Regions from separate parts of the Cutibacterium sp. LaCa_89 genome, predicted to be linked through region 3. Evidence: predicted binding sites of a transcription regulator. Region 3 holds the regulator's gene; each other region holds the start of a gene.
What was found. The regulator HrcA, encoded in region 3, represses chaperone genes, less so after heat shock. The targets are predictions, from matches to a motif close to TTGGCACTCGNNNNNNNCGAGTGCCAA.

Region 1: the regulator HrcA is predicted to act here: its motif matches at 5,333-5,359, upstream of groL (chaperonin GroEL).
Region 2: the regulator HrcA is predicted to act here: its motif matches at 2,371-2,397, upstream of groES (co-chaperone GroES).

Annotation. Positions count from the first base shown of each region.
Region 1 covers NZ_CP190889.1:530,377-540,119, forward strand. Annotated here, with positions in the region: gene cobT (nicotinate-nucleotide--dimethylbenzimidazole phosphoribosyltransferase) at 1-558, shown strand, start outside; gene ACP8LP_RS02370 (adenosylcobinamide-GDP ribazoletransferase) at 555-1,394, shown strand; gene ACP8LP_RS02375 (helical backbone metal receptor) at 1,391-2,155, shown strand; tRNA gene ACP8LP_RS02380 (tRNA-Thr) at 2,235-2,310, shown strand; gene ACP8LP_RS02385 (S-ribosylhomocysteine lyase) at 3,169-3,651, opposite strand; gene manA (mannose-6-phosphate isomerase, class I) at 3,678-4,859, opposite strand; gene ACP8LP_RS02395 (DUF3263 domain-containing protein) at 4,908-5,192, opposite strand; gene groL (chaperonin GroEL) at 5,528-7,159, shown strand; gene ACP8LP_RS02405 (CPBP family intramembrane glutamic endopeptidase) at 7,352-8,143, shown strand; gene ACP8LP_RS02410 (copper homeostasis protein CutC) at 8,147-8,833, shown strand; gene ACP8LP_RS02415 (serine hydrolase) at 8,860-9,743, opposite strand, start outside.
Region 2 covers NZ_CP190889.1:1,945,777-1,955,519, reverse strand. Annotated here, with positions in the region: gene ACP8LP_RS08965 (THUMP-like domain-containing protein) at 1-403, shown strand, start outside; gene ACP8LP_RS08960 (LppM family (lipo)protein) at 451-1,278, shown strand; gene ACP8LP_RS08955 (LppM family (lipo)protein) at 1,381-2,343, shown strand; gene groES (co-chaperone GroES) at 2,550-2,846, shown strand; gene groL (chaperonin GroEL) at 2,858-4,453, shown strand; gene ACP8LP_RS08940 (alanine/glycine:cation symporter family protein) at 4,600-6,324, opposite strand; gene mptB (polyprenol phosphomannose-dependent alpha 1,6 mannosyltransferase MptB) at 6,609-8,108, shown strand; gene guaB (IMP dehydrogenase) at 8,205-9,719, shown strand.
Region 3 covers NZ_CP190889.1:1,614,324-1,624,066, reverse strand. Annotated here, with positions in the region: gene ACP8LP_RS07500 (carbohydrate ABC transporter permease) at 1-497, opposite strand, end outside; gene ACP8LP_RS07495 (ABC transporter substrate-binding protein) at 494-1,786, opposite strand; gene hemW (radical SAM family heme chaperone HemW) at 1,938-3,116, shown strand; gene ACP8LP_RS07485 (DUF3097 domain-containing protein) at 3,201-4,079, shown strand; gene ACP8LP_RS07480 (inositol monophosphatase family protein) at 4,076-4,837, shown strand; gene ACP8LP_RS07475 (MBL fold metallo-hydrolase) at 4,864-5,547, opposite strand; gene hrcA (heat-inducible transcriptional repressor HrcA) at 5,691-6,710, shown strand; gene dnaJ (molecular chaperone DnaJ) at 6,714-7,889, shown strand; gene ACP8LP_RS07460 (16S rRNA (uracil(1498)-N(3))-methyltransferase) at 7,886-8,620, shown strand; gene ACP8LP_RS07455 (DoxX family protein) at 8,732-9,142, opposite strand; partial or broken gene ACP8LP_RS07450 (RecQ family ATP-dependent DNA helicase) at 9,303-9,743, opposite strand, start outside.

The sequences.
Region 1 (9,743 bases), 1.1 Mb from region 3:
CTCGATACGAGCGCTCCCCCTTGTCGAGTCCTGGTTCTGGGGGGTGCGCGATCCGGGAAGTCGACCTTCGCTGAGTCGAGGTTGCCCCGTGACTCCAAGGTCACCTACGTCGCCACCTCCGAGCGGAATCCCGACGATGCCGAGTGGGAGGAACGAGTCCGACTACACCAGGCCCGGCGCCCGGCGACCTGGAAGACCGTCGAGACCAAGGACATCGCGTCCGTGCTGCTGGCTGACGACGACTCCCCGGTACTCGTGGACTGCCTCGGGGTGTGGATCACGCGGGTCCTCGACGAGGTCGGAGCATGGGTTGCTGATCCCGGGGACGAGTCGTGGCAGAGGTCCTTGAGAAATCGCGTCGATGAACTGACCGACGCCATCCGTCGTACTCGGCGCGACGTCACCTTCGTCTCGAATGAGGTGGGGATGGGCGTCGTGCCTGACACCCCGGCGGGACGGCTTTTCCGCGACGAGCTGGGGCGCCTCAATGCGGCTGTCGGGGATGCCTGTGACGAGGTGTGGATGTGCGTGGCTGGAATCCCGAAGAGGTGGGCATGAGCGACGAACAACATGCAGATCTTGGGAAGCTGGGACCCCTGCGTGGAGTGGCCGAGGCCCTGTCCCTCTTCACGATCCTGCCTGGGCCATACCTGAACGACATCGATCGTTCGCTGGCTCGGCGGGCCATCACGGCTTTCCCCTGGCTGGGACTGTGCCTGGGAGTGGTGGCCGGCGGAATCGTTGCCCTGGTGCTCGGGTTGGGGGCTGGGTCGTGGTTGGCCGGGGTGCTCGCCGTGTGTTGGCTGGCGGGAGCGACCGGAGGCTTCCACCTCGACGGAGTCGCCGATACTGCTGACGGTCTGGGCTCGCGAGCAGCGCCTGACAAGGCCCTCGAGATCATGAAGAAGTCCGACATCGGTCCGATGGGTGTCATCAGCATCGTCCTGGTACTGATCGTGGACGCGGCTGCCGTGGTGAGCCTGGCCGGAACGACCGTTTCGGGGGCATGGTGGCGTGTGGCGATGGTGGTTGCGCTCGGGCCGGCCATCGGTCGAGCTGCCATTCTCTTCGCCACGATGACCGGCGTGCCCTGCGCTCGTCCGGGTGGATTCGGGTCCCTCGTCGCCGGGGTGACGACTCCTGAATCAGCCTCGATCAACCTGACGGTTCTGGGAGCTGTCATGGCCTTGGCGGGTTTTGTCGCCGGAGGCTGGCGGTGGTGCCTGGTCGCCCTGTTTTGCGCCGCATTGGCCCTGCTCATAGCGTGGGCCTGGATTCATCACCTGGTGAGGCGTCTGTCCGGGATGACGGGGGACACCTTTGGAAGCATCAATGAGGTGACGCAGATGAGTTTCTGGGTGCTGTCCGCCCTGGCCGTGGCGGTGGTGTCATGATCGACGATCTTGGTGCCGACGTGCCGGTGAGCGGACGAGTGCAGCGGGTGGTGAGCCTGGTGCCGTCAATCACCGAGGCGATTGCGGCGACGTGTCCGCAGACTCTGGTGGGATGCACGGATTACTGCATTCGGCCTGCCAACCTGGACGAGGCTGTCGGCCACGAGGTGGCGCGAATCAGGGGGACGAAGAATCCTGATCGGGCAGCTATCACCGATCTGGAACCAGATCTGGTCGTCGCCAATCAGGAGGAGAACCGCGAGCACGACGTCACCTTGTTGCGGGACGCCGGTGTGCCGGTGTGGGTAACACGGATCGACACGGTATCCGAGGCGATCTCCAGCCTGACGAGGCTTCTCGTGGAGGGGTTCGGCGTCGAGAGACCGCAGTGGCTGTGCGATGCCGATGAGGAGTGGAACCAGCCCTGGACTGACGAGGTGCGCAGTGCCGTCGTCGCGGTGTGGCGGGATCCGTGGATCTGCGTCGGACAGGACACCTACATTGCCGACGTGTTGAGGCACGTCGGCGTGGAGTTGATCGATGTGCCGGGGGAGTCCCGTTATCCCCACGCCGAACTGGCCGACCTCATCTCGGCCCGTCCAGACCGCGTCATCTTGCCCGACGAGCCCTACCATTTCGGCCCTGACGATGTATCGGCTTTCCCTGACCTCGACGTCCGTCTCGTCGACGGCCAGAAGCTGGCCTGGTACGGCCCGTCCATGGTCGGTGCCCGTCGATACCTCTGCGAGATGCTGTCCTGACGACACAGCCGGTGTGCTAGCTGGTCACACCATGCTGGCAACATGTGCCACAATGTCCCACGTCGCCGTGAGGCGGCATGCCTCTGTAGCTCAGTTGGTAGAGCGCCGCTCTTGTAAAGCGATGGTCGCGGGTTCGAATCCTGTCAGAGGCTCCACTGGCCCCTAGCCAGCTCTTAAGGAAAACTGTCATCGCTGAGATCCAGAGCTGTTCGCAAAACGCCCGCACGAGGGAAAGTCTGGGTTCACGCCTCGTAGCCGCCTTGCTTGCTGCAGGTGGTAAGTGTGCCAGTACTTTTGCGTAGTTCAGCTGCCGCACCGCTTCCTCCCGGGTATCCCTCGGGAAAAGTGATTCGGGGACCTATATCCCGGAGTGCCGTACCTCTCCGTTGCGAAGAGGTTTCTACGGTACTGATGTAGATCGGTGTTCCGAATGGGGAACTACATGGAATAAGTATGAGATTGATAACTCGTGGGAAATAGTGACATCGTCTGGATCGACAGCAATGAAACAAGAGGGTTCATCGAGAGTCTTCCTTGCACAGGCGAGCAAGTGTGGCTGTCAACGATTGAGCTGCCATCTGGATAGATAGTAAAGGGTATGTCAAGTGATCTAAAAAATAACCATCTCCTTTGTGGAAAGCAGGAGTGCAGGCGTCGGAAACATGTTTTTAGATGTACGTCAGTGATGGGCTCACCAAAGCTATCAATGGTCGCTTCGAACATGATCCATAGCTTGGCTCTTGGGTTTTGGTAATGCTGCCAACTACAATACCCGCACGCAGATGGATTCAGACCCCCAACTACGCCTTCGATTGTGAAGAGTCCGTATCTTGATCATTGGGGAGGGGTTGTTGAAGCCCCATTCTCTAAGGGATTTTCTCCATTCCCAGTGCCGACACCATTCACCCTGTGGGGTGCTCCGATGCCGATCGGAGCACCCCCTTGTCCGGGCGTATGACGGCATGTTCCCTGTGATTTGCACTCTGGACGATGAATCGACATCGCAGGAGCGCTCAGGCCATCACCTGTTCCCATTCGTCACGGTGGTCCAGCATCCGTCGGACGGCGTCTTGAGCCGCCTCGAGCGAGTGGCTGGCTCCCCATCCGCACTGAACTTCATTGGCGGCTGGAGTGGCATCGAGTGTGAGAATGTCACGCAACGTTGTTTCGACCAGCTCGCAGGTGGCCGGTACGTCCGGTTCGCCGACCATGATGAGGTAGAACCCGGTCTGGCATCCCATCGGTCCGAAGTCGATGACGGACTCTGAATGGTTACGCACGCACTCGGCGAAGGAGTGCTCGATCGAGTGGATCGCAGGCATCTCCAGATGATCCTTGTTGGGCTGGCAGAACCTCACGTCGTACTTGGTGAGGGTGTCGCCGGCGGGCAGGTGTTTGACGTCCGCCACGCGGACAAACGGTGCCGCTACCTTGGTGTGGTCCAGGTTGAAACTTTCGACGTTCATCTTGTGTGCCATGAGTCCATCCTCTCGCAAGCTCTTGAATTCCACACGGGGCAGCGTCACACCCCGGCAGCAGCGAGGAACCCGTCGCAGTTCCCGTCCACCTGTACCTGTTCGCCAGCAGGAATCCAGACGGCCTGTCCACGCACGATCTCGTCAGTGCCCTGGGGGCTTGAGCACACCGCATAGCCACCGGTGATGAGCAGGATTCGGGCTAAGTCGTTGGCCGGCAGGATGGCTGGACGGGTGGTGTCGAGGTCGAGTTCCCATAGTCGGAACTGTTCATCGGTGCCCGGGAAGACCCGCATACCTGGATCTACCTCTTCGGCCGTCATGACCCATGGTTCCTGCGTCTGGAAGTCCACGATCTCTATCAGGGAATCGACGTCGATGTGTTTGTCGGTGAGTCCACCACGCACGACGTTGTTGGAATCAGCCATGATCTCGATTCCCGTTCCTGACAAGTAGGAATGCATGAGACCGGGCGGAACGGCTAATGCCTCTCCGGGCCTGAGATGAATGCGGTTGAGCATCAGTGCTGCCAGGATCGATGGGTCTCCGGGGAAGTACTCGTCGAGCTCGACAGCGGTGCGCGCGAACTCACCCAGCGGGGTGTCCTCGCCAACATGGTTGACGGCCCCGGACACCACCTCGGTGACGATCTGCCGGCGCAGGTCATCTCCGGCGAGGCAGTCGAGGAAGGTCTCGGCCAGTGCCGCCGGGCCGGAACGCTCGGTCAACGATCCCAACACCGGATCCACCGGAATACGAATGTCCAGCCCGTCGAAGAGTTGACGGGTCTCATGCGGATCCCGGAACCCGCACAGTCCCTCGAAGTCGCTCATGGCGACGAGGATTTCTGGCTTGGGCCAGTCATCGACGAAGGTGCGCTGGGAATCGGTGACGTCAACGCCAGCCTGGTTCTCGCGTACGAATCCATTTCGCGCCATACGGGCGTCAGGGTGGGCCTGGAGGCTCAGTGGGCGGCGAGCCGAGAGGATCTTGAGCAGGAAAGGAAGCCTGGATCCGAAGGCATCACGGCTGCGCTCACCCAGCTCCTCGGGGTGAGCGTCGAGGTATTCGGTGAGGGGAGCACCGTCAAGGGTCGATGGCGAGGTTTCGTGGGCCCCGAGCCAGTACTCGGCCCAGGGCTGGCCGTCGGCTTCCCTTCCCAAGATGTCAGGGATCGCGTCATAGGAGCCCCAGGAGTACGTCCGGACCGTACCGGTCAGGCGTTTCATAGTGTACCTCTCGTCAATGGCGTCGCATCGTTGACAACGCCGCGTGTGTCATCCGAGCAGCTGCGCGCTGCGGGCCTTGCGCTTTTGACTGCGGACTCGTTGCAGCCTCCCGACGAGGGCGGGCGCATATCGCGCGGCCGACTCATCGTCGATCAGCTCGTTGAGTCGTAAGTGATAGCGGGGGGACGACATGTTGAGCCTCTCGCGGATGACGGTCTCCTTGTCAACACCCGGGTTCCCGGTCTGCCAGGACTCCTCGAGATCCAGAATCGCGCGGTCCGATGCACTGAGATCGCTGGACGTCGCGGTTTCGGGGGCGGGAGAATCTGACACAAGGCCAGTCTAGGGCGCGCATCACAATCACCACCCGGTGACGCGACGCAATCTGCCTGACGCCATCGTCGGCAGCACAATCAGTCACTTTCCGCTCATCAACTCTTTGCACTCACTGGGTGCGAGTGCTAAACATGTCACTGGCACTCGACAAGCGAGAGTGCTACTGCCCGAATCGGTGTTGCGAGTGCCGACGAGGGTGGTCATCCCGGTGATGAGATCACCAGATCGTCCGTCGCGGGCATCACGGGGAAATACAACGCGGGGTCGCTCCCGCCACACCATCTGACGTCCACGGGCTGCCAGGCCCACCGGAGCGGAGGAATTCCCCAAACATGGCAAAGCTCATCGAATTCAACATCGAGGCCCGCCGCGGGCTCGAGGCGGGTATGAACACCCTCGCCGACGCGGTCAAGGTCACCCTCGGCCCCAAGGGTCGCAACGTCGTTCTCGAGAAGTCGTGGGGCGCCCCCACCATCACCAACGACGGTGTCTCCATCGCCAAGGAGATCGAGCTCGACGATCCGTACGAGAAGATCGGCGCTGAGCTCGTCAAGGAGGTCGCCAAGAAGACCGACGACGTCGCTGGCGACGGCACCACCACCGCCACCGTTCTCGCCCAGGCCATGGTCCGTGAGGGCCTGCGCAATGTTACCGCCGGCGCCAACCCGATGGGCCTGAAGAAGGGCATCGAGACCGCCGTCGAGGCCATCAGTGCTCGTCTGTCCGAGATGGCCATCGACATCGAGACCAAGGACCAGATCGCCTCCACCGCCTCCATCTCGGCTGCCGACACCACTGTCGGTGAGATCATCGCCGAGGCCATGGACAAGGTCGGCAAGGAAGGCGTCATCACCGTCGAGGAGTCCAACACCTTCGGCCTGGAGCTCGAGCTCACCGAGGGCATGCGCTTCGACAAGGGCTACATCTCGCCCTACTTCGTCACCGACACCGAGCGCATGGAGGCTGTCCTCGAGGACCCCTACATCCTCATCGTCAACTCCAAGATCTCCTCGCTGAAGGATCTCCTGCCGATCCTCGAGAAGGTCATGCAGTCCGGCAAGCCGCTCTTTGTCATCGCCGAGGATGTTGAGGGAGAGGCCTTGGCTGGCCTCATCGTCAACAAGATCCGCGGCACCTTCAAGTCTGTCGCCGTCAAGGCCCCGGGCTTCGGCGACCGTCGCAAGGCCATGCTCAACGACATCGCCATCCTCACCGGTGGTCAGGTCATCTCCGAGGAGGTCGGCCTGTCCCTCGACGCCGTCACCCTCGACCTGCTGGGCCACGCCCGCCAGGTTGTCGTCACCAAGGACGAGGCCACCATCGTTGACGGTGCCGGCGACTCCGAGCAGATCGCTGGACGCGTTGCCCAGATCCGCAAGGAGATCGAGAACTCCGACTCCGACTACGACCGCGAGAAGTTGCAGGAGCGTCTCGCCAAGCTCGCCGGCGGTGTCGCCGTCATCAAGGTGGGTGCTGCCACCGAGGTCGAGCTCAAGGAGCGCAAGCACCGTATCGAGGACGCCGTGCGTAACGCCAAGGCTGCCGTCGAGGAGGGCATCATCCCTGGTGGTGGTGTCGCCCTCATCCAGGCTTCCAAGGCCGCCACGATCGAGGGGCTGGAGGGTGATGAGCTCACCGGCGCCCAGATCGTCCGGACCGCCTGCTCCGCCCCCCTCAAGCAGATCGCCATCAACGCTGGTCTCGAGGGTGGAGTTGTGGCTGAGAAGGTCGCCGGTCTGCCCGCCGGAGAGGGCCTCAACGCTGCCACTGGCGAGTACGTCGACATGGTCAAGACCGGCATCATCGATCCGGCCAAGGTGACCCGTTCGGCCCTGCAGAACGCCGCTTCCATCGCGGCTCTGTTCCTCACCACCGAGGCCGTCATTGCTGACAAGCCTGAGCCTGTGAAGGCCCCGGCTGGCGGCGATATGGATGGCATGGGTGGCATGGGCGGAATGATGTGATCTAGCTCATTCGATCCACAATGGGGCGTCCCCGCGGGGACGCCCCATTGTTGTGTCTGATGGCACTACTGACGAGTGTCGGTAATCGACTAGTCTCGGATGGTGCCCCCGACACCCACATACTGTCGTCCCGTCGATCGTTTCCTGGCCGGAGCCGGCACCTTCCATCCGCTGTTGTCATTGTTGGCAGCAATGACCATCCTCGGGGTGGGACAGGGGGGTTTCGCGCTTGTGCTCACGGCCTTGGCAGGTGGTCATCCAGACGCTCAGACTTCGACGATCCTGCTTCTGGCGTCATTCTCAGGGGTCTGGTTGCTGCTGTGGTTGTGGATGAGGTTCGTCGAGCAGCGGCCGATGGTGTGCCTGGGTTTGCGCGGGCTCGCCCGGGACATCTGGATCGGCGTGGCAATCGCAGTGGTGGTTCTGGCAGTTGACGTCGCTGGCATGACAGCCAGCGGCCAGGTCCGGATGGCGTGGGCCCGTCCTGATGCCATGACGGCGGTGCTCGTAGCCGCCTTGCTCCTGTTGTTCGTGGTTCAGGGGTGTGCCGAGGAAGTTGTGCTGCGTGGCTACCTCATGCAGTCGGTCGCAGCGAAGTGGGGGGTTCCTGCTGGCCTTGCCATCCAAGCTGTGGTCTTCGCTGTCCTCCACGGAGCGAACCCGGGGATGACGTGGATTGCACTGGTCAACGTTGCGGGATACGGCCTCATGCTGGGTCTATTGGTGGTGTGGCGAGGAAATCTGCTCGCCGCTATGGGATTTCACAGCGTGTGGAACTGGTTGCAGGGAGTGGTATTGGGATTCGACGTCTCCGGACTGGGCTTCAGAAACACCCTGATGACGGCTGACAAGACGGTCGGATCCCATTTCTGGCTCACCGGAGGAACCTTCGGGGCGGAAGGATCCATTATCAGTACCGGCGTCCTCGTCATCCTCATCACTGGACTTGTCGTGACGATTCGGCGCGACTGGCGCAAGAATTAGGCCATGGCATTGCTCGAGGTCATCTGTCTGCACGAGAACGACGCCAAGCGGGCAGCACAGGGAGGTGCCGATCGCATCGAATTGGTCGGCACGATGGACGACGACGGTCTTGCGCCCAGCCCAGAAGTGCTGGCACGCACCCTCAGCGCCGTTGACATCCCGGTGCGTCCCATGCTGCGCCTTGACGGTGGATTTCGCGCTGACCCGCACAGACGTGACGAGATGCTCCACCTGGTCAGCACCTATCGTGACCTCGGTGCTGACGGGCCGGTGCTGGGATTCCTCGACGAGGCTACCGGGGTTGACGTCGGGACCGTCACCGAGCTGACGGCGGGCTGGCCGGGCTGGACCTTCCACCGAGCCATCGACAACAGCCTGGAACCCGACAAGGCATGGGTACAGCTGCTGGGTCTGCCGGGGCTCGATCAGGTTCTCACTGCGGGATCACCGCGGGGGATCGATCACGGTCTCGACGACCTCATCGCCCGAGCCGAGGCCACCCCGCGTGTGGCCGAGCTCATCATGGCTGGTGGCGGTCTTCGGCCCGAGCACGTCCCGTGGCTGTATCGGGCCGGTGTCAAGGCCTTCCACATCGGCGGCCCGGCTCGGCCTCAGGGGTCGTGGAAGGCGTGGGTGGACGTCGATCTGGTGAGGTCATGGCGCGATCTCCTCGATCGTCTCGACGGATGACCGCGACTCGATGAGTCGGGGAGAACTCAGAACGCCTGAATCCACACGTCCCGGGTTCCGGGTGCGCGGAAGGGGATGTGACCGTGGTCGTCCCCGACAGCCTGAGGCGCCGGGGCGGCGGTCTGAGTCGGCCGAGCTGACGGTGGCGGCGGAGGAGTCGTCACGCTGCGAGGCTGGTGACGGGCAATGATCCGAGCCATCCCCTCGATGGTCTCGACGAGGTCCTCCATGGGAGCCGTGGTTGAATGGGTCAGTCCAACTGCGGTGTAACCCTTGGTTCCGGTGGAAGCCACGGAATTGACGTGCCAACCGTCATCACGTGGCAGCCATCCGTTCTTGACGTAGGGCGATCGCATCCCCGCCGTCATACCCCAGTCTTGGTCCTCAGCAACGCTGGACATGAGCTCCCTGGCATAGGCCCGCATGGACTCGGGAATGATCTTGTTGGGGCAGAAGATGTGGTCAGCGAGCACGACCTGGTCGGCGGCCGTCGTCGAGGTCAATCCCCAGTGGTCATCGGGGTCGAAGGTGGTGTGAGTGGCACCCATGCGGTGCATCGCCCTGCGAACCCCGTCAGCCCTACCAACCCTGTTCCACAGGGCAGTCGCGGCGTCGTTGCTGGAGTTCTCGATCATGGGGACCAGAAGGTTCTTCTCGGCTCCGGAAAGCTGACGTTTCTCACCCGCAGCCTGAATCATGACCGTCTCCATGATTGCCAGCTTGATGATAGATGCCGTGATGTAGTGCGTGGCCCCGTGATTGAGAACGTGGATGTTGCGTTGTCCATGCACCCTCATGGCGACCGACTGCTCGCCATCGCGGGTGTTGAGGTATTTCTTGAGCTCGTTCTGGTACGGGAACGTGACGTAGGGTCCGGGAGCAGCCGGATTGGCGACCCTCGTCGGAGCGG
Region 2 (9,743 bases), 330 kb from region 3:
TGAGCTGCCCGGTGCACTACCTGATCCGGACGTTGGTGATCTGGGCCCCTTCGTGGCTGAACCTCACCCGGCAGCCATTCGGGCAGGCAGTCTCTCGGCGATTGACGACTCGCTGCACACGGTGTCTGACGGCATCGCCTACCTCACTGCAGATGCCCCGGTGAATTCTCCGTGGCTGACGTGGTTTGCCGTCAAGGAGGTGCTCCCTCTCGACGTCAAGACGCTGCGTTCCTGGGTGCGTGATCGCCGCGTCGGAACCCTCGAGATCAAGAAGCGTGGTGTTGACGTCGATCCCGTCGCGTGGCGACGAAAGCTCAAGCCCTCTGGGCCACGTTCCATCACTCTCATCTGCACTCCGACAAGGAAAAACGCCAAGGTTTTGGTGTGTGATCGAATGCGCTGATCCTCCAGCCGTATCCAGAATCGACCTATCTGTGATGTCATGTGCTCATGGTGGCCACTCGGCACTCGGCAAGATACCTCACTGCACTGCTGTTGACTCCGCTCCTCCTGCTGTCGGGGTGCGGAAAGTTCAACGCTGGTTTCGTCATCGAGGACGAAAACCATGTTGATGCAACCTTGACCGTCGGAGTTCTCAAGTCGGTCCTCGACGAGTTCACGGGAAGTGAGGCCGAGGAGGTCACGAAAGAGCTTCGCGATTGCTCGGAACTCAAGAAATCATATGAGTTGGATGAGAACGCTGCCGACAAGATGACGGTCAAACCCTTTGACGACGACAAGTATTTGGGCTGCACGGTGACCGGCACGATGACGGTCGCTGAGCTGACGGGCCAAGCATCCTCATCCTCGAGTAGTGCGAAACCGTCGACCACACCTTCGAAGGGTTTTGCGGGCGACGGCCCTATCTTCATCGCCTTTGATGACGACAAGATCCGGTTCCGTCTTGATGGTTCTGATCTGCAGGACGCCATCTCTGGGTTTGGCTCCTCGGAATTGGGTGGCTCAGCCAAGGGTTTTGATTTCAAGGTCTCTGTGACCTTCCCTGGCAAGGTCCTCAGTCATTCGGGGGCGAGCAAGGTCGACGGCAAGACCGTGACCTGGACTGACATCGAGGACCTCAAATCGTATTCGGGCCTGGAGGCCTCAGGCGAGCGCGGAGGTGGCTTCCCCGGCTGGACATGGGTGGTTCTCGCGGTGGTCGTCGTCGCCATTGGTGGTGCCATTGCAGCCGTGGTCGTGGACAAGAGGAAGGCCGCTCAGGGAGGCCGTCGGCCACCCCATGTTCCTGGCGTTGAGCCAGGTCCAAACGCACACTGACCGCAAGCTCGTACGAGGCCTGGAACCATATGGCTTCCAGGGCTCCGTTTCATTGGTTTGCACATGTGGGCCTACCGCCAGGCCCCATGCCTGTGATTCCATGTGGGCATGCTGAGTGTTTCGCGCCATATGAGACGCTATCTGGTCTTGCTTCTTGCACCCCTGTTGCTGCTCGCCGGGTGCGTCAAATTCGACACGGCAATGGAGATCAAGGACGAGGATCACATCCACGTCAAGGCCACGGTTGGTATCTCCAAGTCGATGGCCGACATGTCGGGGGAGGATCTCACCTCCCAGTTCTCCAACTGCAGTGACGTCAAGGGCATGGGCGGCGGGGCCTCGAGCGCGAAGGGTGAAAAGTTCGAGGATGATCAGTACATCGGTTGCGCCTATTCGGGCGACATCACGGCAGCCGAGTACAACAAGAAGGATGACGGCAGCAAGATCACCTTCGACAAAGACAAGGTGACCTTCAAGATGAATGCGGGTTATTTCAATGACGCAGGTGGTTCCACCGAGTCCCTCGATGCGAGCATGCTCAGCGACTTCAAGGTCTCCATCATCTTCCCCGGCAAGGTGTTGAGCCACTCGGGATCGAGCAAGGTCGACGGGAACACCGTCACCTGGACCGATCCCAAGGACGTGTTCTCGAGCGAGGGGCTCAGCGCCACTGGTGAGCGCAACGATGGTGTGCCGGCGTGGGTCTGGATCGTCGTCGCGGTGGCGGCCTTGGCGATCATCGGGATCGTCGTGGCTGTCGTGCTCAAGAAGAAGGGTCCGAAGGCGAGCGAGCCGGAGAACGGTGATGCCCCGTGGGCGATGCAGTATCCGGGGCAGCCGCAGGGGCAACAGCCTCAGCAGTGGAACAGCCAGACCCCGCAGTGGGGCAGTCAACCCGACCGGGGCAATCCTCAGGCACAACAGTCGCCCTACCAGAACCCGAGCCAGAGTCAGCCAGGTCAGCCATGGGGACATGTCCCGGGGAATGTGACCGGGGCTCCTCAGCCTGATCAGCAGCCGCCCTCAAACCCTGATGACTTCTGGAAGAACCACGGATCCAACTGATTGGTGCCGATATTTGGAGGGCCGTTTCTGGCACTCCCGTTGCCTGAGTGCCAACTACGGGTGTACTTTCGTGGTTGGCACTCTCGTGGTGAGTGTGCCAACGGACCTGAAGCACCCGCGACGCCGATGGTTCGTCGCGCTCGGGGCTCGCAACCCCTGGCGAGAGACAATGACACAATCCGTCTTCAGTAGAAAGGGGTCTTGACGTGGCAACCACGATCAAGCCGCTCGAGGACCGCGTCCTCGTCCAGCCTCTCGAGGCCGAGCAGACCACCGCTTCCGGACTCGTCATCCCGGACACCGCCAAGGAGAAGCCGCAGGAGGGCAAGGTCATCTCCGCTGGCCCCGGTCGCGTCGACGACAAGGGCACCCGCGTTCCCATGGATGTCAAGGAGGGTGACGTCGTCATCTTCTCCAAGTACGGCGGCACCGACGTCAAGTACGATGGCCAGGAGTACCTGCTCCTCAACGCTCGCGACATCCTCGCCGTCGTCGAGAAGTGAGGCGCTGATACATGGCAGCCAAGCAGCTTCAGTTCGACGAGGAGGCCCGTCGCTCCCTCGAGCGCGGCGTCGACATCCTCGCTAACACCGTCAAGGTGACCCTCGGCCCCAAGGGGCGCTACGTCGTTCTCGACAAGAAGTGGGGAGCCCCGACCATCACCAACGACGGCGTGACCGTCGCCAAGGAGGTCGATCTCACCGATCCTTACGAGAACCTCGGCGCCCAGCTCGCCAAGGAGGTCGCCACCAAGACCAACGACGTGGCCGGTGATGGAACCACCACCGCCACCGTGCTCGCCCAGGCCCTCGTTCACGAGGGACTGCGCGCCGTGGCCTCCGGGGGCAACCCGGTCGGTCTCAAGCACGGTATCGAGAAGGCCGTCGACGCCGTCGTGGAGGAGCTTCGCTCTATCTCGCGCGCCATCGACACCACCTCGGACATGGCCAGTGTCGCCACTATCTCCAGCCGTGACGAGAAGATCGGTGAGCTCATCGCCGAGGCTTTCGACAAGGTTGGCAAGGACGGCGTCATCACCGTCGACGAGTCCCAGACCTTCGGCACCGAGCTCGACTTCACCGAGGGCATGCAGTTCGACAAGGGCTACCTGTCGCCCTACATGGTCACCGACCAGGACCGCATGGAGGCCGTGATCGAGGATCCTTACATCCTCGTCCACTCCGGCAAGATCTCGTCGATGAACGACCTGCTCCCGCTGTTGGAGAAGGTCATCGCCGCCCACGGCAACCTGTTCATCGTGGCCGAGGACGTCGACGGGGAGGCCCTGAGTACCCTCGTCGTCAACAAGATCCGCGGCACCTTCAACTCGGTGGCCGTCAAGGCTCCGGCCTTCGGTGACCGCCGCAAGGCCATGCTGCAGGACATCGCCACCCTCACCGGTGGTCAGGTCGTCGCTCCCGAGGTCGGGCTCAAGCTCGACCAGGTGGGCCTCGAGGTCCTGGGTCGCGCCAAGAAGGTTGTCGTCACCAAGGACAACACCACCATCGTCGACGGCGCCGGCTCCAAGGCCGACGTCGAGGGACGCGTCGCCCAGCTGCGTGCTGAGTACGACAACTCCGACTCCGAATGGGACCGCGAGAAGCTCCAGGAGCGTATTGCCAAGCTCGCCGGCGGTGTGTGTGTCATTCGCGTGGGTGCGGCCACCGAGGTCGAGCTCAACGAGAAGAAGCACCGCATCGAGGATGCTGTCTCCGCGACTCGTGCAGCGATCGAGGAGGGCATCGTCGCCGGTGGTGGCTCCGCCCTCATCCATGCCGCGCACGTGCTTGACGGGAACCTTCACCTCGAGGGTGACGAGAAGGCCGGTGTCCAGATCGTCGCCAAGGCCGTTCGCGAGCCGTTGCGCTGGATTGCCGAGAACGGTGGCGAGCCTGGCTATGTCATCGTCTCCAAGGTTGCCGAGATGGAGCCCGGACACGGCTACAACGGCAAGACTGGTCAGTACGTGGACCTCATCGCCGACGGTGTCATCGACCCTGTCAAGGTGACCCGCTCCGCGCTGGCCAACGCCGCCTCCATCGCCGCTTTGCTGCTCACCACCGAGACCCTCGTGGTGGACAAGCCGGAGGAAGAAGACGACGACAAGTGAGTCACTGATCCTCGCTGATCACTGCGGGCCCCGGAACCGTTTTGGTTCCGGGGCCCGTTGCTATACGTCCGTGCCGGTGACCGGTCGGTCTTCGTGATGCGCCCGGGGAGCATTCCCCGGGCCCCGTGCACTCACGACGCGATGGCTCAGTCCTTGAGCGGCTTGCCGTCACGGTCCATGGTGTTGAACAACTCATGGTCTTCGGGCAGATGATCCAGGTAGTCACGCTCGGTGTCTGGGGCCGTGTGTCCCAGATCGAGCTCTTCACTACGAGCGTCCATGGCTGCCGCACGCAGGGCGTACTCCTCGTCAGCAGTCTCGAGCTGCTCAGGAGTGGCCTCGTTGGCGACGATCATGCCGGCCTGGGCATCCTCAGGTACCTGAGGAATGACGCCGGCGTCCACACGCTCCCGATGACCCTTGATCTCGCGAGCCACGACCCGAGCGAGGAAGTACATGCCGATCACGTTCGGAACAGCCATGAGGAAGAGCATGGCGTCGGCCAGAGCGAGGATCGAGGCCATGTTCGTGGCCGCACCGACAACCAGCAGGAGCAGGAAGATGCCGTTGTAGATGCGCTCGGCGGTGGCCGAGTTCCCGAACAGGAAGCCAACAGCCTTCTTGCCGTAGAAGGAGTACGACAGCATCGTCGAGAAGGCGAAGAGGACGACAGCCAGGGTCAGCAGGGAGCTGAACCACGGGGCAACCGTCTTGAGGGCGTGGGCGGTCATCTGAACACCATCGGCGTCGTGATCCTTGTAGACACCGGTGATGATGATGGTGATGGCCGTCATGGTGCAGATGACGACGGAGTCGATGAACGGCTCCCACATAGCGACGAAGCCCTCCTGGGCCGGGCGACGAGTCTTCACGGCAGAGTGGGCGATGCCCGCAGTACCGACACCGGCTGCGTTCGAGAAGGCAGCACGCTGAACGCCGACGATGAGCACGCCGAGGACGCCTCCGGCGATGCCATGGCCAGTGAAGGCGCCCGACCAGATGGCCATAAAGGCGTCACCAACTTCGGTGATGTTCGCGCCGATCACAGCCAGACACATGATGACGTAGAGGATGCCCATGAAGGGGACGATCTTGGAGGTGGCAGCGCCAATCTTGGAGGCGCCGCCGACGATGACGATGCCGACGAGGATCGCGAACACCAGTCCGACAACCCACATGTGGGTGCCGATCCAGGAGTCCTTGCCACCGGCGAACATCGCCAGCTGGTAGGCGGCCTGGTTGGACTGGAACATGTTGCCCGCGCCGATGACGCCGAAGGCGGTGCAGACGGCGAACAGGGTGGCGAGGACGCGACCGAGCTTGGGCTTGTCGATCGAGGCCAGGCCATCCCGGAGGTAGTACATCGGACCGCCGGAGGTGGTTCCGTCCTCATTGACGATGCGGAACTTCACACCGAGGGTCGCCTCGGACATCTTGACGCTCATGCCGACCAGACCGGCAACAGCGATCCAGAAAGATGCGCCTGGTCCGCCAGTTGCGATGGCGATGGCGACACCGGCGATGTTTCCCAGGCCGACGGTGCCCGACAACTCGGTGGCGAGAGCCTGGAAGCTGGTGACGTCACCAGGATCGGTGTGACGGGAGAAGTGTCCTCGCACCACATGGCTGGAATGGCGAATTGAGGCTGGGCGCAATTGCTGGAAGCCCAGGTAGATCGTGAAGAAGACTCCAGCTGCCAACAGCCACGCGAGGATGAGCGGGAATTCATTGCCTCCGGGCAATGGGATGGCCCAGAACACCGCGTCAGAAATGGTGGTGGCGATGGGGGAGAAGAATTTGTCGATGGCCTGGTCCAAGCTCAGCGGAGCTGGAATCGGGGCCTCGAGAATTGCGGAAACGGGCGATGACATGATGCCAGGTGGCACGAACGGTCCTATCCGTTGACGACGTTGGACACCGAGCCCGGCGACACCGCAATGCGGTACCGGTCTTTTCCCGACCGATCTCAACACGCACAGGGGCCAGAGACCCGGTGGGCACGACCACACCACACTCCGGTATCAGGGGGCAGGGCCGCACCTGTGGCGGAGCACAACCGCCTCATGCACCTTAGCGGGTTGGGGTGACAATTGGCCCAAAACGCTCGACACCGTGTCTTCTCTCGTCGTCTGGCTGTGTGGTTCCCCTACGCTGAATGCTGATGACCACGACGACCCACTTCCATGATCGTCAGCCTGCGCTGGCCCATTCCCATCACGATCGACGCCGCCTCGTCGAGGTGCTCGTGATGGGATTCGTCGGCTCCGTCATGATGGTGGTGTGGGGATGGGGTTCTCCCCATGCCGGAATGCCGGAGCAGGTGCGTCCCATCGGGGTGGCCGTGGTTGCCAGCAGTGTCGTCGGCTTGAGCGCCATGATCATCGCGTGGTTGCGTTCCCGGAAACTTGTCGGCACTCGCCTCCTCGCCCTCGTCACGTGGTCGCTACCGCTGTTGTTCGGTCCGCCGCTGCTCAGTCGGGATGGTTGGGCCTATGCTGCTCAGGGGTGGGTCCTGGCTCAGGGTCTGGACCCCTACGTGGTTCCCCAGGGTTTGGCAGGCGTGCTTGGTCAGGCCGTCGGCACTCCGTGGGGGGGTACGACAGCGGTGTATCCGCCGGGATCGCTGTGGATCCAGGCAGCGATGGTGACGATCGCTCACGCCGATCCGTTGTGGTCGGTGCTGCTGATGCGCGTGCCGGCCATCATCGGCATCGCTCTGATGTTCTGGACGATGCCGCAGCTGGCGCGGTATGCCGGTGCCGACCCCGATCATGCCCTCTGGCTGGGGGCATGCTGCCCCTTGACGACCCTGAGCATCATCGGCGGCATGCACAATGACGGGCTCCAGGTCGGCCTGTCCCTTGCGGCGCTGATCGTGGCGATCCACCTGATCTTGTCCGGACGTGGATGGTTGGGACTCGTTGCTGGTGGGGCGATCGTCGGTCTGGCCGGCACCATCAAGCAGCCGGGCGTGCTGGCCGGGGTAGGCGTCGTCACCCTGGCCCACGTCCATGCAGTGCGTCATGGCGGCCACCGTTGGACGAACCGGAATTGTTGGTCGGCCCTCCTCGCCCGCACCGCTGCTGGAGCCATTCCGGCCCTGGCGGTATTCGGCGGGATCTCCGCCATCCATGGTCTGGGGCTGGGATGGCTCAACCCGACGGCAGGCAGTCCCGTCTCCGTAACGAGCGACTCACCGATCGCCCTGGTGGTTCAGATCCTGCGGGGAAGTGGTCGGATCCCGCTGGACGAGCTGGTCGGCCCGGCCATCATCGTCAGCCTGGTCCTCACCCTGGTCGCGATGGTGTGGTGCTGGGCCCGATGGGGCCCTGTCCCATCCTTGCGACGCATGGACGACTCCATCGGACAGCTGGGCAGTCCGTTGCGACTGCAGGCCGGCGTCATGATCGCCTTCGCTGTCTTCGGGGCCTCCCTGCAACCCTGGTACCTCATCGGGCCGCTGGCCCTGGTCGCCTCGATTCCATTGCGTCGCACCCACCGCGACATCGTCATCGTCGGAGTGGTGGCCGTCAGTGTCCTGGCCCATCTGCAGTGGTACTGGTCGCCTTACGTGTGCCTGCCGCTGGTCATCGTCGGATGTCTCATCGTCCGGCGGGTCCCGAGGGCGTGGGCCTTCGTGACGGCCACGACCTGACGGCGACCAGCGTTCCCGGCCAGCTCGGGGCGATCGGCTGGGCGACCTCGACGCCCGCGGCGATAGGATGACGTTTATCCCGGCGAAAGGTGGCTCATGACCTCGGACTCCCGCCCGACCACGATTGAGGAGCTGGCACCACTGGCCCTCACTTTTGACGACGTCCTGCTCCAGCCTGTTGAGAGCAACGTCATCCCCTCCCAGGTCGACACGACGACCAAGGTTTCCCGCAACATCGACATCGCAATCCCGCTTGTCAGCGCAGCGATGGACACCGTCACGGAGACTCGGATGGCAGTGGCGATGGCCCGTGAGGGTGGCCTCGGCATCCTGCACCGCAACCTGTCCATCGAGGACCAGGCCGCGATGGTCGATCAGGTGAAGCGCTCGGAGGCCGGAATGGTCGACGAACCCATCACCATCTCCCCGGACGCCACCCTGGCCGATGCCGAGGAGCTCTGCCACACTTACCGCATCTCCGGTGTTCCGGTCGTCGACGAGAAGGAGAACCTCGTCGGCATCATCACCAACCGCGACATGCGCTTCGAGGAGAACCCGCGGCGCCTCATCCGCGAGGTCATGACCCCGGCCCCGCTGGTCACGGCTCCGGTGGGCACCAGTCCGTCCGACGCCCTTTCCCTGCTGGCCGCGCACAAGATCGAAAAGCTGCCGTTGATCGACGCCGACGGCAAGCTGCGCGGCCTGTTCACCCTCAAGGACTTCGTCAAGGCCGACAAGTACCCCAACGCCACCAAGGATCCTCAGGGACGTCTACGCGTGGGTGCTGCCATCGGTTTCTTCGGCAACTCGTGGGAACGCGCCATGGCACTGGTGGAGGAGGGTGTCGACCTCATCATCGTCGACACCGCTCACGGCCACACCCAGGGCGTTCTCGACATGATCGCCAAGCTCAAGGCCGAGCCTGCCGCCAAGGGGGTAGACGTCGTCGGCGGCAACATCGCCACCTACCAGGCCGCCAAGGCGCTCTGCGAGGCCGGAGCCGACGGCATCAAGGTCGGCATCGGGCCGGGCTCGATCTGCACCACTCGTGTGGTTGCCGGTGTCGGCGTCCCCCAGGTGACTGCCATCTTCGAGGCGTCCCGCGCTGCTCGCCAGTACGGCGTGCCGGTCATCGGAGACGGTGGCCTGCAATACTCCGGCGACATCGCCAAGGCCATGGTCGCCGGTGCCGATTCCGTCATGCTCGGATCCCTGCTGGCCGGTTGCGAGGAGTCCCCGGGTGAGCTCGCCTTCATCAACGGCAAGCAGTTCAAGACCTACCGTGGCATGGGATCGATGGGTGCCATGTCAGCGCGTGGCGAGAAGCTGTCCTATTCCAAGGACCGCTACTTCCAGGGTGACGTCACCACGAATGACAAGATCATCCCGGAGGGCATTGAGGGTCAGGTTGCCTACCGTGGCCCGCTGGGGGCGGTGGCCTACCAGCTGGTTGGCGGTCTGCGTCAGTCGATGTTCTACACCGGCGCCCGCACCATTGGCCAGCTGCACGAGCGTGGTCGTTTCGTGCGCATCACCTCGGCCGGTCTGCGGGAGTCTCATCCGCATGACATTCAGATGACGGTCGAGGCCCCCAACTACTCCGCCCACTGACGGGCGAGCCGGAGAATCCGGCAG
Region 3 (9,743 bases):
TCGATGTTGCTACCGCCGACCTTGCGCAGCAGGGAGTTCGCCAGGCCGAACCGTGCTCCGTTGAAGAAGCTGAGTCGCCAGACCATTGCCGCGACGACGTAGGAACATGCTGTCGGGATGAAGAAGGAGGAGCGGAAGAAGGCCCGGAACTTGCCGACGTTGTTGAGGGCCAGCGCAAGGGCCAGGGAACAGACGTAGGTGAGCGGAACGATGAAGACCGCGAAGATGATGAAGACCAGCATCGAGTTGCGGAACAGGGTGTCCGACAACAGGTTCTGGTAGTTCGCGAAACCGACGAACTTCGTGGGGGATAGGGTTGCCCGGGCGTCGAAGAATGACAGGTAGGCGCTCCAGATGATCGGGATGTAGACGAAGACCAGCAGCCCGATCAGGAACGGCGCAACGAACAGGGCAAACCAGAGGTTACGCCCCTGGTGCCCCCGAACCCGCTGCCAGAAACTGCGGGTGGGGGGCACCGAGACTGCCGACGAACTCACTTGTTGACGCGCTTGAGCTCGGCCTTGGCCGTCGACTGCACTCCGGCAAAGGCCGACTTCGGGTCTGCACCCTTCTTGACGACGTTCGTGAGCGCGGCGCTGTAGGCGTCGGAGATCTTGGAGGTCCAGAAGAGGCTCGCGGCCTTGCCATGCTTGTCGACCATCTCGGCAGCGGCCTTGCCTGCGCCGTTGTTGATCTGGGAGCACTTGTCGGTGAGGTCAGGCTGAGACGGGATGTGGGTGCCGTAGGAGTTGGCGAAGTCGACCTGCTTGTCGGTCTGATCGACCCACAGCCACTTGGCGTACTTCTTGGCGGCCTCGACGTCGTTGCTCGCTCCCTTGGCGGCGACACAGGAACCGTAGGCGCCGAAGGGCACGGCCTGCTTGCCGGACTTACCGATGGCAGGGAACGGGATGACGCCGAAGTCGTCCTTCCACTTCTTGGAGATGTCGCCCAACGACCACAGGCCGCCCCACTGCATGGCGGTCTCGCCATTGGTGAAGGGGGAGGCGTCGAACCAATCCTTGGAGGCGGCAGTCAGCAGGGCGCCGGACTTGTAGAAGTCGCGGTAAGCGGCGACGGCGTCGAAGAAGGCCTGCTCCATGAAGGCGACGTCAGTATGGTCGTCGTTGAGCTGGTCGAATCCGGAGGCCCAGATGAGAAGGTTGCCGAGCACACCGACGCCACCGTCGTTGCCAGCGAAGAAGCCGCCCATCTCCTTGGTCTTGACGGCCTTGGCAGTCTCGACGAGCTGCTCGAAGGTGGTCGGGGCCGACAGCTTGGCCTTCTCCAGGGCTGACTTGCGGTAGTAGAGCAGCTGCATGTCGACGACCTGCGGGATCGCGTAGACCTTGCCGTCGAGGGTCATGCGATCCAGCACCGGCTTCGAGAACTTGGACTTGGCGTCACCGATGGTGTCGGTGAGATCAACGACCTGACCCTTCTGAATCATGTCGAGGGTGGCGCCGTACTCGGACTCGAAGACATCAGGGATGCCCGATCCGGACAGCAGGGTGGTGCTCAGCAGCTTCATGTAGTCGGTACCGGGGTTCCACCTCACGGTAACCGTGGCGTCCTTGTAATCCTTGGCGTAGCGATTGACGGCCTGCTGGACCCCTTTCTCGCCGTATTCGTGGTACCACTGGACGATTTTTCCGGAGCCACCCGAAGCGGCGCTGGATTTCGAGCCGGTGGAGACGCTACCAGTGTTCGATCCGCATCCGGTTAGGACCGCGGCAGTGGCCAAACCGGCTGATGCGCTGAGGAAGTGACGGCGAGAGAAGATCATGACGGCAGCTTAAACCTCAAACTGTTGAAATTTCACCCGTTGATCGTGGTGTTCGCCATTCGAATAGCTGTGAACTCGTGCGGCTGAGCCGTCTCCGGCCCAGATGGCATCATGCAAGGGCCGCATTCGCACCTTGGACCTCAGGAGGACCATGACTCACGCAAACGGCGACCTGCCACAGCTCCAGGCAGCTGACGGCCCATGGAGCATCTATCTGCACGTGCCGTTCTGTGCGTCCCGGTGCGGATACTGCGACTTCAACACCTATGTGCTCGCAGCCATGGGGGAGGACGCCATCCCTGGTTACCTAGAGGCGGCTCATCGCGAGTTGGACCTCGCTGGGCAGATGTGGAGACGGCGTCCGGCGGTGTCCACCATCTTCTTCGGGGGAGGCACTCCGACGATGCTCACCCCGGCCCAACTGGGAGAGCTCGTCGATCACATCCGTACTGTGTGGGGGATCGACGACGACGCCGAGATCACCACGGAGGCCAACCCGGAAACCCTGGACGAGGATGTGCTCTCTGGGTTGCTCGCAGCCGGGATCAACCGGTTGTCCATGGGAATGCAGTCCTCCGATGAGTTCGTCCTGACGATTCTGGATCGTCGTCATCGGCCCGGGCGTGCCGTGGAGATGGCAAGGCTGGCCCGCCAGGTGGGATTCGACGACGTCAGCCTCGACCTCATCTTCGGCGCCCCCGGGGAGGACCTCGGTTCCTGGCGGTGCAGTCTCGAGGCCGCGCTGTCGGCCGAGCCCGATCATGTCTCCGCCTACTCCCTCATCGTCGAAGAGGGCACCAGGCTGGCAGCGCGCATTCGGCGTGGCGAATTACCGATGACTGACGAGGACGACCTCGCCGACAAGTACCTCATCGCCGAGAGGGTCCTCACCGAGGCAGGGTACGTCAACTACGAGGTGTCGAACTGGGCCCGGTCCCGCGACGGTCACGACCACCGGTGTCGTCACAATATGGCGTACTGGCTTGGACGTGACTGGTGGGGGATTGGTCCTGGAGCCCACTCCCACGTGAACGGGACGAGGTGGTGGAATGTCAAGCATCCCGCCACGTACCGGAGCAGGCTGGCCGAGGGTCGTCTGCCCGTCGAGGACCATGAGGTCCTCGACGCGGAGCAGCGTCACGAGGAGACGGTGCTGCTGCAGCTGCGTCTGGCTGACGGGTTGCCGTTGTCCCAGCTGACAGAGGTGGAACGTCACCGGTCTGACCACGTCGTGGAGCAGGGACTTGGGGCGATCCAAGGCGGTCACCTGGTGCTCAACCTGTCCGGGCGAATGGTGGCAGACAGGATCATCACGGATCTGTTGGTGTGAGGCCATTGCGCGGGTGGTCATGCCGAGTGGGTCATTTCAGCTGGTGATGCACGGCTTGTCGTCATAGCCATGCGTGGCAATACAGTGGCTACCGTGATCGACCGGTATTCCCACGACGTCCTCGCAAGCGGCTGGCGCACCTCTCACATGAAGAAAAGCGTCGACATGCCATTGGAACTCGACATGGTTGTCGAGGATCCATCGAGCGGATACGTCGGGGCCGTCGTCGCGTGGCAGAACGGCTTGGTCGTGCTCGAGGATCGCAAGGGCAAGCGCAAGTCCTTCCCCATCGGTCCGGGTTTCTGGGTGGACGGCAAGCCCGTCAATCTGTGCATTCCCCCTCGTCAGGGCAGTGCCAGCATCAAACACACGGCGTCGGGGTCCGTTGCCGGAGCGGCTGGACCAGCTCGCGTTGCCCTTCCCAGCCGCATCTACGTCGAGGGTCGTCACGACGCCGAACTCGTCGAGAAGATCTGGGGAGACGACCTGCGCCACGTCGGGGTCGTCGTGGAATACATGGGCGGTATGGACGACCTGGTCGGAATTGTCGCCGAGTTCAAGCCGGGCCCTGGGCATCGACTGGGAGTGCTCGTCGACCATCTCGTTGCCGGAACCAAGGAATCCCGCGTGGCTGACGAGGTGAGACGCGGCGGATATGGCGAGTACGTCATGATCACCGGACACCGGTTCATCGACATCTGGCAGGCCATCAAGCCCGAGCGGATCGGACGGAAGGGGTGGCCGGAGGTTCCGATGGACGAGGACTTCAAGCTCGGCACCCTGAAACGTCTCGGCCTGCCACACTCCACCCAGGCCGACGTGGGCAAGGCCTGGCAGGCCATGTTGAAGAGGGTGCGTGACTGGCACGACCTGGATCCACGGTTCAACACCGAGATGGAGAAACTCATCGACTTCGTCACCTGTGACCACGTCGACGAGCTGGACGATGAGGAGACGGCATGAGTATCGATGCCGAGACGGTCTGCGACCTCATCCGGGACGTCAGTGCCAGGATCATCGATCCGCGGTTCCGGTCCTTGCATGATCATCAGATCCACCAGAAGAAGCCTGGAGACTTCGTCACCGACGCCGATCGTCAGGCTGAGAAGGAGCTTGGCGCGGCGCTGACCAAGCACGCCGGTGGAGTCGTCGTCGGGGAGGAGTCCGCCTTTGCCGACCCGACCATCCTCGACGCCGTTCCGGGCGCCGACCTGGCGTGGGTCATCGATCCCATCGATGGCACGAAGAACTTCGTCCACGGATCGGTGGACCACGGGGTCATGCTCGCTCAACTCATTCGTGGCGAAACGGTGAGGGCCTGGATCTGGCAGCCCCAGTACGGCCACATGTGGTGTGCCGAGCGCGGCGCCGGGGTCACCTGCGACGGTCAGGCGGTCACCCGCGACGGGTCCCGCATCCCGGTTCGCGCCGCGACGACCCACGAGGCTTACAAGATCGCCTCACCACAGGTGGAATGGCGGATGTCGAAGTGGTGCTGCGCGGTGGACTACCCACTGATCTGCCTGGGGGAGAACGACGTCACCGCCTATCAGCACTCCCACCCGTGGGATCACCTGCCTGGCGCCCTCATGGTGCGCGAGCTCGGCGGGGTCGTTCGGGCTGTCGACGGGGCCGAGTACGGGCCTCGCGAGATGTCGGGAACACTCGTCGTCGCAGCCGACGAGGATGCCTACCGGGTGGTTGCTGAACTGCTGCGCTGAGTTAGCCGTGCGGGGCCGGGCCCGCATCAGGCCAGCTGGGGAGGAACGTGCCTGGTCACCGGGGTGAGCGGGATCTCGACGGGGACTCTCTCGGCGAGCTCGGCGCGCTGCTTCATGACGGCGGTCGCATCGATCGGGTGCCCGTGGCCAGGTACGTAGACGCCTACACCATCGGTGCCGGTGATGACCGAGTCAATGGCGCGCGGCCAGCCTCGGACATCGGTCGTCTCGTCGGACTGTGGCTCTCCTGCGGTCTCCACCAGGTCCCCGACGAAGGTCACCTTCTCGTCGCGGACGATGACGACGAGGTCCCCGTCGGTGTGGGCCGGACCAGGGTGGATGACCTCGGCGCCGATCCCGCCCAGGTCGACATAGGCCATCAGCGCGATGGGATGGTCGACCTGGAGATCAGGGCAGTGAGCCAGGGCGGCCTCATGCATCCAGGTCTCAGCTCCGTCAATCCCAGGGAGTCCGCCGCTGTGGTCATAATGATGGTGGGTGACGACGACCCGATCAACCGGACGACCCAGCATGCATGCCGCCGACATCGCCAGAGCGTGTCCCTGTTCAGGAGCCGAGCCGGTGTCGATGAGGAGGACATGATCGTCACCGGCGACCAGTCCGCAGGTGACGGCTTCTGGTTCGATGACGGTCGTCCATACCCGGGCAGTGAGAGCGGACCACCGGGGAGTCTCGGGATTCGTCGACATGATCACCAGTGTGGCACGTCCCGAGGCGTGCGCTGCCAGCGAGAGAGGCAGAAGGACGCCAGGTGAACGCGATAAGGTGGCACTCGGCACCTGAGAGTGCCAAAGTGGGACTTGTACCCGATGGGATCGCGTGAGGAGGGATTGTGCTCGACGACCGCAAGCTCGACGTGCTCAAGGCCATCGTCACCGATTACGTCTCCAGTAAGGAGCCGGTGGGTTCCAAGGCGTTGGTGGAACGCCACGGGCTTCGGGTGTCCCCGGCAACCGTTCGCAATGACATGGCCGTCCTGGAGGAGGAGGGGTACGTCACCCACCCCCACACCAGCGCCGGTCGTATCCCGACGGACAAGGGGTATCGCCTCTTCGTCGACCGGATCGCCACCCTCAAACCGCTGTCCGGGCCAGAGCGCCGGGCCATCCAGGCCTTCATGACCGGAGCCGTCGACCTCGATGACATCGTGCGTCGCACGGTGCGACTGCTCGCCCAGATCACTCACCAGGTCGCCATCATGCAGTATCCGGTGGCGACGACGGCGACGATCCGTCACCTCGAGTTGGTGAGCCTGTCGACCGACCGCATCCTCATCGTCCTCATCATGTCCTCGGGGTCGGTGGAGCAGCGGATCGTGGAGCTTCCCGGTCACGACGAGCAGAATCTTGTCGCCCTTCGTACCCGGCTCAACCAGGCCCTCGTCGGTCTGACGGTGGCAGAGGCCGTCGACTCCCTCAATCGGCTTCTTGACGAACTCGGGCCGGCTGAGGGGCCGCGCGCGACCTCCGTCGTCGCGACCGTCCTGGAGATCCTCGCCGTCGACCCATCCGCCCGCGTGGTGGTCGCCGGGGTTCCCAATCTCACCGCATTCGGTGCACAGTGGGAGACGACGGTGCGTCCGGTCTTGGAGGCTCTCGAGGAGCAGGTCGTCCTGATGCGACTGCTCGGCGAGGCCACCGCTGGAGAAGCCGGTGAGGTCACGGTGCGTATTGGTGCCGAGAACACTGACGTGCCCTTCCAGTCCACCTCACTGGTGGCAAGCACATACGGATCCGACGATACCCTGTCGAGCCTCGGCGTGGTCGGACCCACCCGAATGGACTACCCCTCAACCATGGCAGCCGTGCGAGCCGTGGCCCGTTATGTGGGCCGGTTCCTGGCAGAAGGATGATCCTTGAGCAACGACTACTACGAGATTCTCGGTGTTTCCCGCGATGCGAGCGCCGACGAGATCAAGAAGGCTTATCGCCGCAAGGCCATGAAACTCCACCCCGATGTGGCCGGACCGGGATCCGAGGACGAGTTCAAGAAGGTCCAGGAGGCCTATGAGGTGCTCCAGGATCCGCAGAAACGCGCCGTCTTCGACCGTGGTGGCGACCCGAATGCCCGCATGGGCGGATTCGGGGAGGGAGGATTCAGCAGCGCTGGATTCGACTTCACCAACCTCGTTGACGCCATGTTCGGTGGTGGAACCTCCTTCGGTGGTGGCGGACGTGGGCCACGCTCACGGACCCGGCGAGGTCAGGACGCCCTGGTGCGGATGCGCCTGAGCCTGGCCGAGGCGGTGTTCGGCGTCACCAAGCCGCTGGAGGTCGACACCGCAGTTGTGTGTCCCAAGTGTCAGGGCAAGGGGGCCGAGTCCGGCTCCGAGCCCGTTACCTGCAACACCTGTCAGGGACGTGGTGAGGTCATCACGGTGCAGCGTTCCTTCCTGGGCGACATTCGCACCAGCCAGCCCTGCCCGACCTGCCGTGGTTACGGCACGGTCATCCCGGATCCGTGTCAGGAGTGCTCCGGTGAGGGACGAGTGCGCACCACCCGCACCATCAACGTCAAGATTCCTGCCGGTGTTGCCGACGGCAACCGGATCCACCTGGATTCACAGGGAGAGGTGGGGCCCGGTGGTGGCCCAGCAGGTGACCTGTACATCGAGATGACGATCAGCCCGCACGAGGTCTTCACCCGCGAGGGTGACAACCTCGAGATGGTCGTCACGATCCCGATGACGGCGGCTGCGCTGGGAACCAAGGTTCCGGTGCACACCCTTGAGGCCGATCGCGAGGACTTCGACGAGTCCCAGAAATCGGTCAGCGTCGAGGTGCCGGCAGGAACCCAGTCGGGAACCCGCATCGTCGTGCCTGAGCGGGGAGTGCCGAGGCTGCGTCGTGGCGGTCGGGGCGACCTGGGCGTCACCTTCATCGTTCAGACACCGACCAAGCTCGACTCCCACCAGAAGGACCTGCTGCGCCAGTTGGCCGAGGCCCGCGGGGAGACCAAGGTGTCGGCGTCCGTGGAGAAGTCGGGTGGACGCGGCATGTTCTCCCGCATCAAGGAAGCCTTCGGCGGATGAGTGACGCCTGCTTCCTCGGGGAGGTTGCCGGGGCCACGCCCGGGTCGGTGGTCGAGATCACCGGTGCGGAAGGCCACCACGCCGGTTCGGTGCGCCGCATTCGGATGGGAGAGTCCGTCCTCGTCACCGACGGCGTGGGCCATGCAGTGCGCGGACCTGCCGTCGAGGTGACGAAGGGATCCGTGAGCGTCGAGGTGACCGAGGTGCTCGAGGCCCCTGTCACGGCTCACCGCTGGGTTGCCGTCCAGGCCCTGCCGAAAACCGACCGCGCTGAGCTTGCGGTGGCAACCCTCACCGAGATGGGGGTTCACGAGATCTTGGCCTGGCAGGCCGGTCGCAGCATCGTGCGCTGGAAAGGCGACAGGCAGGCTAAGGGTGTGGCGAAGTGGCAGGCGGCTGCCCGCGAGGCCACCAAGCAGTCACGACGATTCCTCGTTCCCCAGGTCGAGCTGGCGCAGACCAAGGATGTGGTTGAGAGGATTCGGGATGCTGACGCTGCCTATGTGCTCCACGAGTCGGCCACTGAGCCGCTGGTGAACCAGGACCTGCCCGAGTCTGGTGAGGTGATCGTCATCGTCGGGCCTGAGGGCGGCATCACCGACCAGGAAGTCGAGTCCTTCGTGGCTGCCGGGGCTCATCCGGTGACCGTGTCTGATGGGGTCCTGCGGACCTCGACGGCTGGCGTGGTCGGACTGGCCCAGTTACGGGCCATAGCCGACATGGCCGAATGATCCGGAGCACAGTCGATTTCTGACATGACGATGGGGCCGGACGAATGATCCGTCCGGCCCCATCGTTGGCGTAGGGCGTTGGCTGCCATGGCGTGACGGCAGCTCAGGGGGTCACTTCTTCTTGGTGGCGCCATCAAGAGCGACGACGAGCAGGCCACCGATGAGACCAAGGTTCTTGAAGAACTGGATCTGCTCACCGGTCTTCTCGTCGCTATTCTTCTCCCAGAAGGGATGTCCGGTGAGGGTCACGGGGACGAGCTGGGCGGCCAGGATGGTGGCGGCCAGACGCGGCTTGATTCCGAGGGCCAGCAGGGAACCGGCTGTCAGCATGGTGCCGCCGCTGACCTTGACCAGCAGTGAGGGGTCAACCTCAGGAATCTGAGAGCGGACCGATTCGGGCAGCTTCTCGAGCAGCCCGTCAACAGCGCCGGAGAGCTGATCGGCATTCTTGAACTCGGCGAGGCCCCCGGTGACGAAGATGGCCGACAGGGCGGAACGGGCGGTGAACTTGGCAAGGGACATGAATCCTCCTGACTGCTAGGTGCTACTTCCATCGTGCCCCATCAAGGCTCGCTTGGGTGGTCACGTTCGCGTTTAGGTGACGAATCCACTTCTTTTCATGGTGACAACTCAAGGACGATGGCGGCCATGGACGAGTGATTCGTGGGCGAACACCGGGGGATCAGTGGGTCAGTGCCAGGGCCAGCGGCAGGACAGGGCCTGACCCAGCTCGTCTCAACGATCGTGCGGCGACAGTCATCGTCCATCGACTGGAGATGACGTCATCGACGAGGAGAACCGGGGCACCCCCCGAGGTGTGACAGGCGTGACATGAGCTGTGGACCGACGCTGAAACGGTTGTGTACGTCGCGAAGGCGGTAGGCCGAATTCGTCGATGAATTGAGTCGTGGTGCATTCTCTGTGAGATCGAGCCCGCCAAGGTCCTGGAGGTGGCCGACCCGGGCAAGTCCCGAGGCCAGAGAGTCGATGAGGTGAGGTCGAGTGGCGGATGGCACTCGGACCACAGCGGCCGGACGATGCTCCCATCCCCACTCGGCCAGTACTCGGACACAGACCTTGGCCAGTGCCGGGGTGATCTCGGCGTCGATGGGGACGCCGTCGG